Regions from separate parts of the Jejuibacter calystegiae genome, predicted to be linked through region 1. Evidence: predicted binding sites of a transcription regulator. Region 1 holds the regulator's gene; each other region holds the start of a gene.
What was found. The regulator PurR, encoded in region 1, represses purine synthesis genes. The targets are predictions, from matches to a motif close to CANGCAAACGTTTGCNTG.
Positions count from the first base shown of each region.

Region 1 (3,130 bases):
TAAGCGCTGATCAGCATACCGGCCACGGGGATGGAGACGCCCACCCCATCGGCGATAACAGGCAGCAGCCCCATGGGCGAAAATTCTGTTGTTCCTATACCAAATGCCCCAATGGCCAGCGCCAGTAAGGGGAAATTAAATTTCATTGTTATTTCTCCGGTAAATTCGGGAGACAGCTTCCACCAGGGCGGAACTCACTGCTGCCGGAAATCGTCAGGCGGAGAATAATGACAGTCTGCGGAGGAAAGTTAAAGACGTGTTAAAAGCAAAAGGCTGTTGCGCAAATAGCAATAATAGAAAGGCCCGGATACGCAACGACGCGCATCCGGGTCGGGGATTAATGCAGTACGGCAGTCAGTGCGCCGCACACAATCACGCCGAGCGCGATAATAGTGGTGACCAGCGAGTATTTCAGTTCGGTACTCATGATTTTCTCCTGTGCTTTTTTCCATATTAGCGTAATGACTGATTCATTTTCCCACAAACGCCCCTGAAAATCCTGTATCAAGTGGCCCTGAATGCAGATTTCCTCTTCCACTTTTAGCAAAGATAGGACAAAATCCCCGGCTAACGTGTTTTTACGCCGTCCGGTAATGCCCTCCTCCCGTCCAGTGTCGCTTCCCCGACATACCTGCAACCTGAAAAGTTGCGCCCCGGGATAAGTCCAGGCAAACGATTAACCGGCCGGTATTCAAGGAGACCAGGAAATGGCCGGGAGTGACGACTGATGGCAACAATCAAAGATGTGGCAAAGCGGGCAAACGTCTCCACCACTACGGTGTCGCATGTTATCAATAAAACCCGCTTTGTCGCGGAAGAGACCCGTAATGCGGTATGGGCCGCCATCAAAGAGCTGCACTACTCGCCCAGCGCCGTAGCCCGCAGCCTGAAAGTGAATCACACTAAAACCATCGGGCTGCTGGCCACCAGCAGTGAGGCCCCCTACTTTGCGGAAATTATCGAAGCCATAGAGAAAAGCTGCTTTGATAAGGGCTATACCCTGGTGCTGGGCAACGCCTGGAACAATCAGGAGAAACAGCGCGCCTACCTGTCGATGATGGCTCAGAAACGCGTCGACGGCCTGCTGGTAATGTGCTCGGAATATCCGGAACCGCTGCTGGCGATGCTCGAAGAGTACCGCCATATCCCGATGGTGGTCATGGACTGGGGCGAAGCGAAAGCTGATTTCACCGACTCGGTCATCGATAACGCCTTCGAAGGCGGCTATATGGCGGGACGCTACCTGATTGAACGCGGCCATCGTGATATCGGCGCGATTCCCGGCTCTCCGCACCGCAATACCGGCGCAGGCCGCCTGGCAGGCTTTAAGAAGGCGCTGGAAGAAGCGCGCATCAAACTGAATGAAAAGTGGGTGGTGCAGGGCGACTTCGAGCCGGAATCCGGCTACCGCGCCATGCAGCAGATTCTGTCTGTCCCCCAGCGCCCCACGGCAGTATTCTGCGGCGGCGATGTGATGGCGATGGGCGCCCTGTGTGCCGCCGACGAAATGGGGCTGCGGGTGCCCCAGGATATTTCGATTATCGGCTACGATAACGTGCGCAACTCCCGCTACTTTACCCCGGCGCTGACCACCATCCACCAGCCCAAGGACTCACTGGGGGAGACCGCCTTTAATATGCTGATTGACCGTATCGTCAATAAGCGCGAACAGTCCCGCACCCTGGAGGTTCACCCGCGCCTGATTGAGCGCCGCTCGGTGGCCGATGGCCCGTTCCGCGACTATCGCCGCTAAGTACCACTATCGCCGCCAGGCACAGGGGAGCCCGCTCAACCGGGCTCCTTCAGCCACTCCGCATTCAGCGTTTCGCTATCCCCCAGATAATCCAGCAGCCAGCCCAGCACCGGTGAGTCTTCGTTCTGGCGCCAGCTCAGACAGCAGGCGGCATCCGGAAAGCGATTCTCCAGAGCCAGCGCTACCCACTGACCGCTTTTTATCCGCGGTTGCGCAACGTGGGCTGGTACCATGCCGACACAGAGCCCGGCATCCAGGCACTCTCTTGCCGTCTCCCAGTCCGGCACCACCATGCGCCGCTGGTTATCCAGCAGCCAGGTCGTACGCTTGGGTAGTGAGCGCGAGGTATCTTCCAGGACCAGCGACGGCCAGCGTCGCAGTCGTTCATCATCCAGCGCCCCCTCCGCTACCGCCAGCGGATGACCGGACGCCACCACGCAATGCCAGCGCAGCATCCCCATATCCCGAAAGGCGTAACGGCCACCAACCGGTACTGCCCGGGTGGCGCCGATCGCCAGCTCTACGCGCCCGTCCTCCAGCGCGTCCCATACGCCGTTAAACACTTCACGAGAAACCCGCAGCTCCACATCGGGGAAATGGCGGTAGAAATCCAGCACCAGTTGGCGGGTACGCGCCGGTTTAACGATGTTATCCACGGCGATGGAGAGCTGCCCGCGCCAGCCGTTGGCAATCTGCTGGCAGCGCTGACGGGTGGAGAGCATTTTTTTGATAACCTCCCGTCCTTCGCGCAGAAAAAAGGCCCCGGCCTCCGTCAGTTCGACATCTCGATGGCGGCGCACGAACAGCGGAACCGCCAGCCACGCCTCTAACTGACGTACCGTATAACTGACCGCCGAAGGCACCCGGTGCAGCTCCTGGGCTGCCGAACTAAAGCTGCCGTTGCGGGCAACAGCATCCACCACTTCCAGTGAGTATTCCGACCACATATCTGCCTGCAAAAAATTTGAATGCAACAGGCAAATATTAGCGTTTCACAAGCGATGATGCACTCCTTACACTGCGCCCATTCCCTGCATCACCCAAAAAAGATCTTAGAGAGAAATCATGCAACCTGGAAAAGGATTTATGGTCTGGCTAGCCGGTCTGAGCGTTATCGGCTTTCTGGCCACCGATATGTATTTGCCGGCGTTTTCCGCCATGCAGCAGAGTCTGAACACCAGCCCCGGCGCTATTAGCGCCAGTCTGAGCCTGTTTCTGGCCGGTTTCGCGCTGGCGCAGCTGATCTGGGGACCGCTGTCGGACCGTTTTGGCCGCCGTCCGATACTACTGGCGGGGCTGGCGCTGTTCGCCCTCGGCTGTCTGGGAATGATGTGGGTCAAGAGCGCGACCATGATGTTGGCACTGCGCTTTATTCAG
Region 1 covers NZ_CP040428.1:3,562,555-3,565,684, reverse strand. Annotated here, with positions in the region: gene FEM41_RS16440 (MFS transporter) at 1-146, opposite strand, end outside; gene cydH (cytochrome bd-I oxidase subunit CydH) at 338-427, opposite strand; gene purR (HTH-type transcriptional repressor PurR) at 728-1,753, shown strand; gene punR (DNA-binding transcriptional activator PunR) at 1,789-2,700, opposite strand; gene punC (purine nucleoside transporter PunC) at 2,819-3,130, shown strand, end outside.

Region 2 (3,130 bases), 2.4 Mb from region 1:
GGCGTTTTCACATTGAACAGTCGGATAAAGTCCTGCACCGCCAGCGCTTCAGCGCCGTGCTTCAGACCACCGCCAGCGTAGCTAAAGTAACGCAGCGCCGTCAGCGACATGTTCTCTTTCACCGACATGCCCAGCACCAGACCATCACGCTTACGATCTTCCGAGATGTAGACGATACCGTTCGCCAGCCCCTCCTGAGGCGAGCGGGCATAAACTTCCCGGCCGTCCAGGGTTACGCGCCCCTGGCTGCGCGGCAGCGCGCCGTACAGGGTTTTCATCAGTTCGGTGCGCCCTGCACCCATCAGACCAGAAACCCCAAGAATCTCCCCTTTGCGCAGGGTAAAGCTCACATCATGCAGATCCTTACCGCTCAGGTTTTCCACCCGCAGCCGGATCTCGCCGGGCGCTTTATCGATATGGGGATACTGTTCTTCGAGCTTACGGCCAACCATCATCTCGATCAGGGTATCTTCCGTTAGCGTGGAAACGTCTCGCTCGGCAATAAACTGCCCGTCCCGGAAAACGGTCACGTCATCACAAATCTCGAAGATTTCCTTCATGCGGTGGGAGATATAGACAATTCCGCGCCCCTGTGACTTAAGTTCGCGGATGGTACGGAATAGCGATTCGGTTTCGGTATCCGTCAGGGCGTCGGTAGGCTCATCCATAATGATGACCCGGGACTCAAAACTCAGGACTTTGGCAATCTCCACCATCTGCTGATCGCCGATAGAGAGATCGCCCACCAGCCGGTGGCTGTTAAAGCGCAGATTAAGCTTTTTCAGCAGCTTATCTGCCTCTTCATACATCCTGCCCCACTGGATACGGCCAAAACCGTTCACGAACTCGCGGCCCAGAAAGATATTCTCGGCAATGCTGAGTTCGGGGATCAGGTTCAGCTCCTGGTGGATAATACCGATTCCCGCCTCCTGGGAGGATTTCGGGCCGCTAAATGCCGTCTCTTTGCCCAGCCACAACAGCGAACCGGCATCTTTGGTATAGATACCGGTCAGTACCTTCATCATGGTGGATTTACCGGCGCCGTTTTCGCCCACCAGCGCCATCACACGACCGGGATAGACGTTAAGCGCAGCGCCGGAGAGCGCCTTCACGCCGGGGAAGGATTTATCGATCCCTTTAAGTTGTAAGAGTGCGTTCATCCCTGCCTCAGAAGGTCACGCCAGCGCAGAGAATGACGTTGGCATACGGGGAACACTCCCCGCTGCGAATCACCGCCAGGCTGGTTGCTGTCTGCTGTTTAAACTGCTCATGTCGGGTGTAACGAATTTCAATGGTGTTTCCCTGGTGTTGCTGCAATTGAAAAAAGAATTCGAGCAACAGATCGTGGAGTGCCGGGTTATATTTTTTTATTTCATCGGCCAGGATGGCAGCTTCAACCTGCATCTCCTGACAGACGTTTTCCAGTACCTGAATAAATGAAGGTATCCCATGCGTCAGAGCCAGATCGATGCGCTGAGGCCCCTGGGGAATGGGAAGTCCTGCATCGCCAATCACCAGCGTATCGGTATGGCCAAGGCGGGAAATGACTGAGGAGATCTCAGCGTTAAGTACAATGCCTTTTTTCATTTTTTTGGTAACTCCACGAGCGAAACGTTTCGCTGGTGAAAGTGTAATCAGACAACGCCCACGACAACAATCAGGTTATGGCAGAAGTGTGATCGCTATCGAAACGTTTCGCAGGCGGGAACAAAACAGGAATTTTTGTATCGATTCAGCTATATAAACAAAAGGCTCCTTATAAATAAGGAGCCTTAAGAGACATTAGATTTCGACCTGGGTCCCGAGCTCGATCACCCGGTTAGGCGGAATTTCGAACTGATCGGGTGCCCGCAGCGCATTACGTTGCAGCAGCAGAAACAGGCGGCCACGCAGACGCAGATACCAGGGCCGTTTACCGATAATCAGCGACTCATGGGACATAAAGAACGAGGTTTCCATCATCCGGCAGCTCAGCCCTTCCAGCCCGCAGCGGTGGAACACCTCTTCAACATTCGGAGTCTCACGCCAGCCATAGCTGGCTACCACCCGCCAGAAGGTCGGCGACAGCTGTTCGATGGACACGCGCTTCACGTTATGAACATAAGGCGCATCTTCCGTGCGCAGCGTCAGCAGAATCACCCGTTCGTGCAGCACCTTGTTGTGTTTCAGGTTATGCAACAGCGCAAAAGGAATGACGTTCAGCGCCCGGGACATATAGACCGCAGTACCGGACACCCGCACCGGCGGCGACTTCTCCAGCGAGGCTATCAGCGCTTCCAGCGAGTTACCGTGCTCATGCATCCGGCGCAACAGGCGGAAACGCTCGCTCTTCCAGGTGGTCATCACAATAAACATGATCAGACCCAGCGCCAGCGGCAGCCAGCCGCCCGAGAAGATCTTCTGTACGTTGGCGGAAAACAGCGGTACGTCGACACACAGAAAAGCCAGACCAATAAGCAGTACCAGGAATTTATTCCAGTGCCAGTTCTTACACGCCACGGTACAGGAAAGAATAGAGGTCAGCACCATGGTAGCCGTCACCGCAATCCCGTAAGCCGCAGCCAGATTACTGGAATGCTCAAAGCTGATAATCACCAGCACGACAGAGAAATAGAGCAGCCAGTTAATGAACGGAATGTAGATCTGGCCGGATTCCCGCTCCGAAGTATGAATGATACGCATCGGCGACAGATATCCCAGACGCACCGCCTGACGGGTTAGGGAGAAAACGCCGGAAATCACCGCCTGGGAAGCAATCACCGTTGCCATGGTAGCCAGAATCAGTAGAGGGATCAGCGCCCAGTCCGGCGCCAGTAAAAAGAAGGGGTTCTTGATGGCTTCCGGGTTACGCAGCAGTAGCGCCCCCTGACCGAAGTAGTTCAGCGCCAGCGACGGCAGTACCACGGTAAACCAGGCGATACGGATGGGCAGCTTACCAAAGTGGCCCATATCGGCATACAGCGCTTCAACGCCGGTGATCGCCAGCACGACCGCACCGAGCGCCACAAATGAAACGGCCTTGTACTCCATAAAGAAGTGCGCAGCCCACATGGGGTTCAACGCCTGCAATACCTGAGGAGAAGCCATAATGCTACGCACGCCCAGCACCGCCAGTACAATAAACCAGGTC
Region 2 covers NZ_CP040428.1:1,184,155-1,187,284, forward strand. Annotated here, with positions in the region: gene rbsA (ribose ABC transporter ATP-binding protein RbsA) at 1-1,160, opposite strand, end outside; gene rbsD (D-ribose pyranase) at 1,168-1,587, opposite strand; gene kup (low affinity potassium transporter Kup) at 1,783-3,130, opposite strand, start outside.
Region 2: a site for PurR is predicted at 1,605-1,622, ahead of rbsD (D-ribose pyranase). Genes of this name have one in related genera too.

Region 3 (3,130 bases), 1.4 Mb from region 1:
AGTTCATAGCCCAGCGGCAACAGCAGCAGTACCGGTGAAATAAAGGCAAAGCTGGAGCCCAGATAAGCAGGGATCTTCCCTTTACAGATAATCAGATACAACAGCGTGCCGATGCCGTTGAATAGCAGGACCGTTGCCGGATTGATATGGAACATAATCGGCACCAGTACGGTGGAGCCGAACATGGCGAACAGATGCTGCAGACTGAGTGGGAGCGTCTGTAACAGCGGCGGTCTTTCACTCACCCCGATAGCACGGCGCGTCATAGCAATATCCTCTGTGTGATAAACGAAGAAAGAAAATCCAAAAAAAAGCCGACTGTTAAAGTCGGCTGAATAAATTATTTAGTACCAAATATCTTGTCCCCGGCGTCGCCGAGGCCCGGAATAATGTATCCGTGTTCGTTGAGCCCCTGATCGATGGAGGCGGTGTAAACCTCTACGTCCGGGTGTACTTTCTCCAGCGCCGCCAGACCTTCCGGCGCCGCTACCAGCACCAGCACCTTAATATTGTGGCAGCCCGCTTTTTTCAGCAGGTCGATAGTGGCGATCATCGAGCCACCAGTCGCCAGCATCGGGTCCACCACCAGCGCCATACGCTCGTCGATATGCGAGGCCAGTTTCTGGAAGTAAGGCACCGGCTCCAGGGTCTCTTCATCGCGGTAAACGCCTACCACGCTGATGCGCGCGCTGGGTACGTTTTCCAGCACCCCGTCCATCATGCCAAGACCGGCACGCAGAATCGGCACTACGGTGATCTTTTTACCTTTGATCTGTTCTATTTCCACCGGGCCGTTCCAGCCTTCGATAGTCACCGTTTCGGTTTCCAGAGCGGCAGTGGCTTCATAAGTCAGCAGGCTTCCGACTTCCGAGGCGAGCTCACGAAAACGTTTAGTGCTGATGTCCACATCACGCATCAGACCCAGTTTGTGTTTCACGAGTGGGTGTTTCACTTCCACAATCTTCATGCTCTATCTCCCCAAAATGCGTCAGCCATAAAAAAAATCGCCGGATTATACCGCTTTTTTGCCGCTGCGCCATCACTAAGGCGCACGATCGGGATCAATCGATTCCGGATCAGTATAGAGCAGAGCCCTGTTTCAGCGCCCTGCTTCCTTAGCGCGTTTTTCATTACCGGAAGGGCTCGCAAACGTTTGCCTGGACTGTTAGAATCACCGCGATTTTTTCTACCGCGCTGGAACCTTTTTTATGACCAATAAAACCTCTCTCAGCTATAAAGACGCCGGTGTTGATATCGATGCGGGCAATGCACTGGTCGACCGAATTAAAGGGGTGGTGAAGAAAACCCGCCGCCCGGAAGTGATGGGGGGGCTTGGCGGCTTTGGCGCACTGTGCGCCCTGCCGCAGAAATACCGCGAGCCGGTGCTGGTTTCCGGCACCGATGGCGTTGGCACCAAGCTGCGGCTGGCGATGGATCTGAAGCGTCATGACACTATCGGCATCGATCTGGTGGCCATGTGCGTCAATGACCTGGTGGTTCAGGGGGCAGAGCCGCTGTTCTTCCTTGATTACTATGCGACGGGCAAGCTGGACGTAGATACCGCAGCAAGCGTCGTCGGCGGCATCGCCGAAGGTTGTCTGCAGGCTGGCTGTGCGCTGGTTGGTGGTGAAACCGCTGAAATGCCCGGCATGTACCACGGCGAAGATTATGACGTGGCCGGTTTCTGCGTCGGCGTGGTAGAGAAATCAGAAATTATCGACGGAACCAAAGTGGCCGACGGCGACGTGCTGATCGCCCTGGGATCCAGCGGCCCGCACTCCAACGGTTACTCGCTGGTACGTAAGATTGTCGAAGTCAGCGGCTGCGACCCGCTCACTACCCAGCTCGACGGCCAGCCGCTGGCGGACCATCTGCTGGCGCCGACCCGCATCTACGTGAAATCGGTGCTTAAGCTTATCGAACAGTGCGACGTTCACGCCGTCGCCCACCTGACTGGCGGCGGTTTCTGGGAAAACATTCCGCGCGTTCTGCCGGATAATACCCAGGCCGTTATCGATGAATCCAGCTGGCAGTGGCCGGCGGTGTTCGACTGGCTCCAGCAGGCGGGCAACGTCAGCCAGCACGAAATGTATCGCACCTTTAACTGCGGCGTAGGCATGGTCATCGCCCTGGCGCCTGACGAAGCCGAAAAAGCCATCGCCCTGCTTAATGCAGAGGGTGAAAAGGCGTGGAAAATCGGTATTATCAGGGCCTCTGACTCTGAACAACGCGTGGTTATTGGGTAATGAAAAAGATTGTGGTGCTTATTTCTGGCAGTGGAAGCAATCTGCAGGCGATTATCGATGCCTGCCAGCAACGACGGATTGATGGCACCATTGAGGCGGTATTTAGCAATAAGGCCGATGCTTACGGTCTTGAGCGCGCTCGCGCGGCAGGTATCGCCGCGTTTGCGCTCTCGCCTGGCGACTATCCGGATCGTGAAGCCTATGATCATGCGCTAATGACGCAGATTGATGAGCACGCGCCCGATCTGGTGGTACTGGCGGGCTATATGCGTATTCTTAGCCCGGCTTTTGTGGCCCATTATCGTGGTCGCCTGCTCAATATCCACCCTTCCCTACTGCCGAAATATCCCGGCCTGCATACCCACCGTCAGGCGCTGGATAACGGCGATCGCGAACACGGCACTTCGGTACACTTCGTCACCGAAGAGCTGGACGGCGGTCCGGTGATCCTCCAGGCCAACGTGCCCATCTTTGAAGGCGACGACGAAGAGACCGTTATCGCCCGGGTTCAGCACCAGGAGCACGCCATCTACCCGCTGGTGATCGGCTGGTTTATGGATGGCCGTCTGGCTATGCGCGATAATGCCGCCTGGCTGGACGACCAGCCCCTGCCTTCCCGGGGCTACGCCGCCGACGAATAACCACTCTCCTTCCCTCCCGGGAAGGAGAGTCTTGTCTGATACTTCTGCCTGGCGTTGGACATACCCGGATATTGCTCGCCATAATAAGCGCCGAGACGGATTTTCCACGTCCGGAAACGGGAACCAACCAAACGGAGTGTGAGTCGCATGGGTCAGGAAAAGCTGTACATTGAAAAAGAGCTAAGCTGGTTATCGTTCAACGAACGCGTACTTCAGGAAGCGGCGGACAAATCAAACCCGCTC
Region 3 covers NZ_CP040428.1:4,951,064-4,954,193, forward strand. Annotated here, with positions in the region: gene uraA (uracil permease) at 1-266, opposite strand, end outside; gene upp (uracil phosphoribosyltransferase) at 341-967, opposite strand; gene purM (phosphoribosylformylglycinamidine cyclo-ligase) at 1,209-2,246, shown strand; gene purN (phosphoribosylglycinamide formyltransferase) at 2,246-2,887, shown strand; gene ppk1 (polyphosphate kinase 1) at 3,035-3,130, shown strand, end outside.
Region 3: a site for PurR is predicted at 1,143-1,160, ahead of purM (phosphoribosylformylglycinamidine cyclo-ligase). Genes of this name have one in related genera too.

Region 4 (3,130 bases), 220 kb from region 1:
GGGCCAGGGCGTTTCCCCAGGCGGCAATCGCCTCATTTCCCCGACCATATAGCGCATCGCAGAACATCATTCCGGGCGCAATCTCATCACGATCCGCCAGCCGTAGCTGCCAGTTAAGGCCGAAGGGATCCGCCAGCCAGCCAAAACAGTCGCTGAACGGGTAGCTGTCCAGCGCCATCAGTTCGCTTCCGCCTTCGCTTAGCGCCGCCCACAGTCGCTCAAGCCGCTCGCGAGAGCTGCAGTCGACACGCAGAAACTGGGCAGGGGAAAACGGCATTTTCGCATCGCCGTTAAGCGCCAGGAGCTCACAGTCCCAGAGACTAAAATCGACGGTCATCACCGTTCCCCGGGGGAGATGACGATCGTCCGGGTAGTAGTTACGCATCCGCTCATGGCCGTTTTCAAACGCCTGTAGCCAGAAACTGACCGCCTCCTGCGCCCGTTCCTGTAGCCACAGACAGGGAACTATTTTGTTCATCTTTCCCCTCCTCGCCAGCCTAACCATTACTATAGTGCATGGCGGATGGCCAAACAGACGCAAATCAATCCGCCAGCCCTCATCGTCCTCTGCCCGCCGGGGAGTTTTCAGTTTTTTCTGCTGGTTATCTTCCCGCTGGTGCAGGATGCTGCTTTGTGTCAGGATCTGAGGATCCGGCATGCAAAAGAGGAATGCTATGAAAAAGTTTGTAATGGCCGCGGCGCTGGTGATTGGCGGCCTGCTGGCAGGATGTAACCAGCTCACGTCTTATACTATCAGCGAACAGGAGATTAACCAGGCGCTGGCGAAGCGCAATGATTTCTCCAAAGATATTGGTGTGCCCGGCGTGGCCGATGCCCATATCGTACTGACCAACCTGGCCAGCCAGATTGGCCGTGAAGAACCCAATAAGGTCACCCTGACCGGGGATGCCCAGTTGGATATGAGTTCGCTGTTCGGTAATCAGAAAGCCACCATGAAGCTTACCCTGAAAGCGCAACCCTTCTTCAATGCGGAACAGGGCGCTATTTACCTGCGTGAAATGGAAGTAGTGGACACGACCATCGAACCGAAAAAGATGGAGTCGGTACTCCAGACTATCGTTCCCTATCTGAATCAGTCGCTGCGTAGCTACTTTAACCAGAAACCGGCCTACGTTTTGCGCGAAGACAACAGTAAAGGCGAAGCCATGGCGAAGAAATACGCCAAAGGCATTGAAGTGAAACCCGGCGAGATAATCATCCCCTTCACGGATTAATCCTCCCCCGCCCCCCCGGAAAATTTTACGCCGGGGGGTGCAAAGGAAAACGTTTCCGCTTATCCTTAGTGCCCGGCATAATCAGGCCCCACCCGACCGATTCCCTTTAGCCGGAGCACCTCCATGACCGAACAGATCCAGGTTTTAAAAATCCGCCGCCCCGATGACTGGCACCTTCACCTGCGCGATGGCGAAATGCTGCAGACCGTAGTTCCCTGGACCAGCGCCACCTTTGGCCGGGCGATTGTGATGCCCAACCTGGTCCCGCCGGTAACCACGGTAGAAGCCGCCCAGGCCTATCGCCAGCGCATTCTGGACGCCGTTCCCGCCAATCACCACTTTGAGCCGCTGATGACCTGCTATCTGATCGATTCCCTCGATCCGGATGAGCTGGAGCGCGGTATGAAAGCGGGCGTCTTTACCGCAGCCAAACTCTACCCGGCCAACGCGACCACCAACTCCAGCCACGGCGTCACCAGCATTGATGCCATTATGCCGGTACTGGAGCGGATGGAAAAAATCGGTATGCCTCTGTTGGTACACGGTGAAGTCACCCATGCCGATATCGATATTTTCGACCGTGAAGCGCGCTTTATTGAAACCGTGATGGAACCGCTGCGCCAGCGTCTACCCGGCCTGAAAGTGGTGTTCGAGCATATCACTACCCAGGAAGCAGCCTGGTATGTACGCGACGGCAACGAGCGGCTGGCGGCCACCATTACGCCTCAGCATCTGATGTTTAACCGTAATCATATGCTGGTCGGCGGCGTGCGCCCGCACCTCTACTGCCTGCCGATCCTCAAGCGCAACGTGCATCAACAGGCTCTGCGCGAGCTGGTCGCCAGCGGCTGCGATCGCGTCTTCCTGGGGACTGACTCCGCGCCACATCCCCGCCACCGTAAAGAGGCCTGCTGCGGCTGCGCAGGCTGTTTTAACGCCCCGGCAGCTATGGGCGCCTACGCCACGGTGTTTGAAGAGCTGGACGCGCTGGCGCATCTGGAAGCCTTCTGTTCGCTCAATGGCCCACGCTTCTATGGGTTGCCGGTCAATGAAGAGACCATTGAACTGGTGCGTGAACCGCAACAGATGCCGGAAAGTATTGCCCTTAGCGATGATGCTTTAATCCCTTTCCTGGCGGGTGAGACTCTGGCCTGGTCGGTTAAACGCTAACGGCTGACGATAATCGTCATTCCCCTGTTGCAAGTCGCACGGCTTAACTGTATATATATACAGCATCACCAACAGGGGATTTTTTTATGCGTATTGAAGTGACCATTGCCAGGACCACGGTGTTGCCGCCCGGCGCTCTCGACGCGCTTAGCGGCGAATTCTCGCGTCGTATTGAAAATGCCTTTCCCGAAAGCCCGGGGCAGATTCTGGTGCGCTATGCCGCCAGCAATAATCTCTCCGTCATTGGCGGTTCGTCGGATGATAAAGAACGCATTCGCGACATTCTGCAGGAAACCTGGGAAAGCGCCGACGACTGGTTTTACTCCGCCTGACGCCCCTCTCTTTCTTTGTGCTATTTTGCCGGGATTCGCCGCCCGGCTTTTTTCCCTCCGTTACGTTTCTTAAGAATACTCTCTGAAATTTTAATCCCATTCCCATCGAAACGATGATTTATTGCTCGTATTAATCAAAAAAAGCGCAATCAGTAATCTTAATTTTTATTCAGACTGCAGTACTGGTTGTTTTTTGATATAATGATACTGCTTCACGAATAAAATATGCATTGATCCTCACAGTCCGTTGCTACAAACACGTATTAAGGGGGTATCATGGAAAAAAATAACGAAGTAATTCAGACTCATCCCCTTGTCGGATGGGATATCAGCACCGTAGACAGTTACGATGCTCTGATGTTACGCCTGCACTACCTGACCGCGAATCAAGCT
Region 4 covers NZ_CP040428.1:3,338,891-3,342,020, reverse strand. Annotated here, with positions in the region: gene FEM41_RS15450 (VOC family protein) at 1-478, opposite strand, end outside; gene FEM41_RS15445 (lipoprotein) at 675-1,235, shown strand; gene pyrC (dihydroorotase) at 1,359-2,405, shown strand; gene dinI (DNA damage-inducible protein I) at 2,492-2,737, shown strand; gene bssS (biofilm formation regulator BssS) at 3,014-3,130, shown strand, end outside.
Region 4: a site for PurR is predicted at 1,278-1,295, ahead of pyrC (dihydroorotase). Genes of this name have one in related genera too.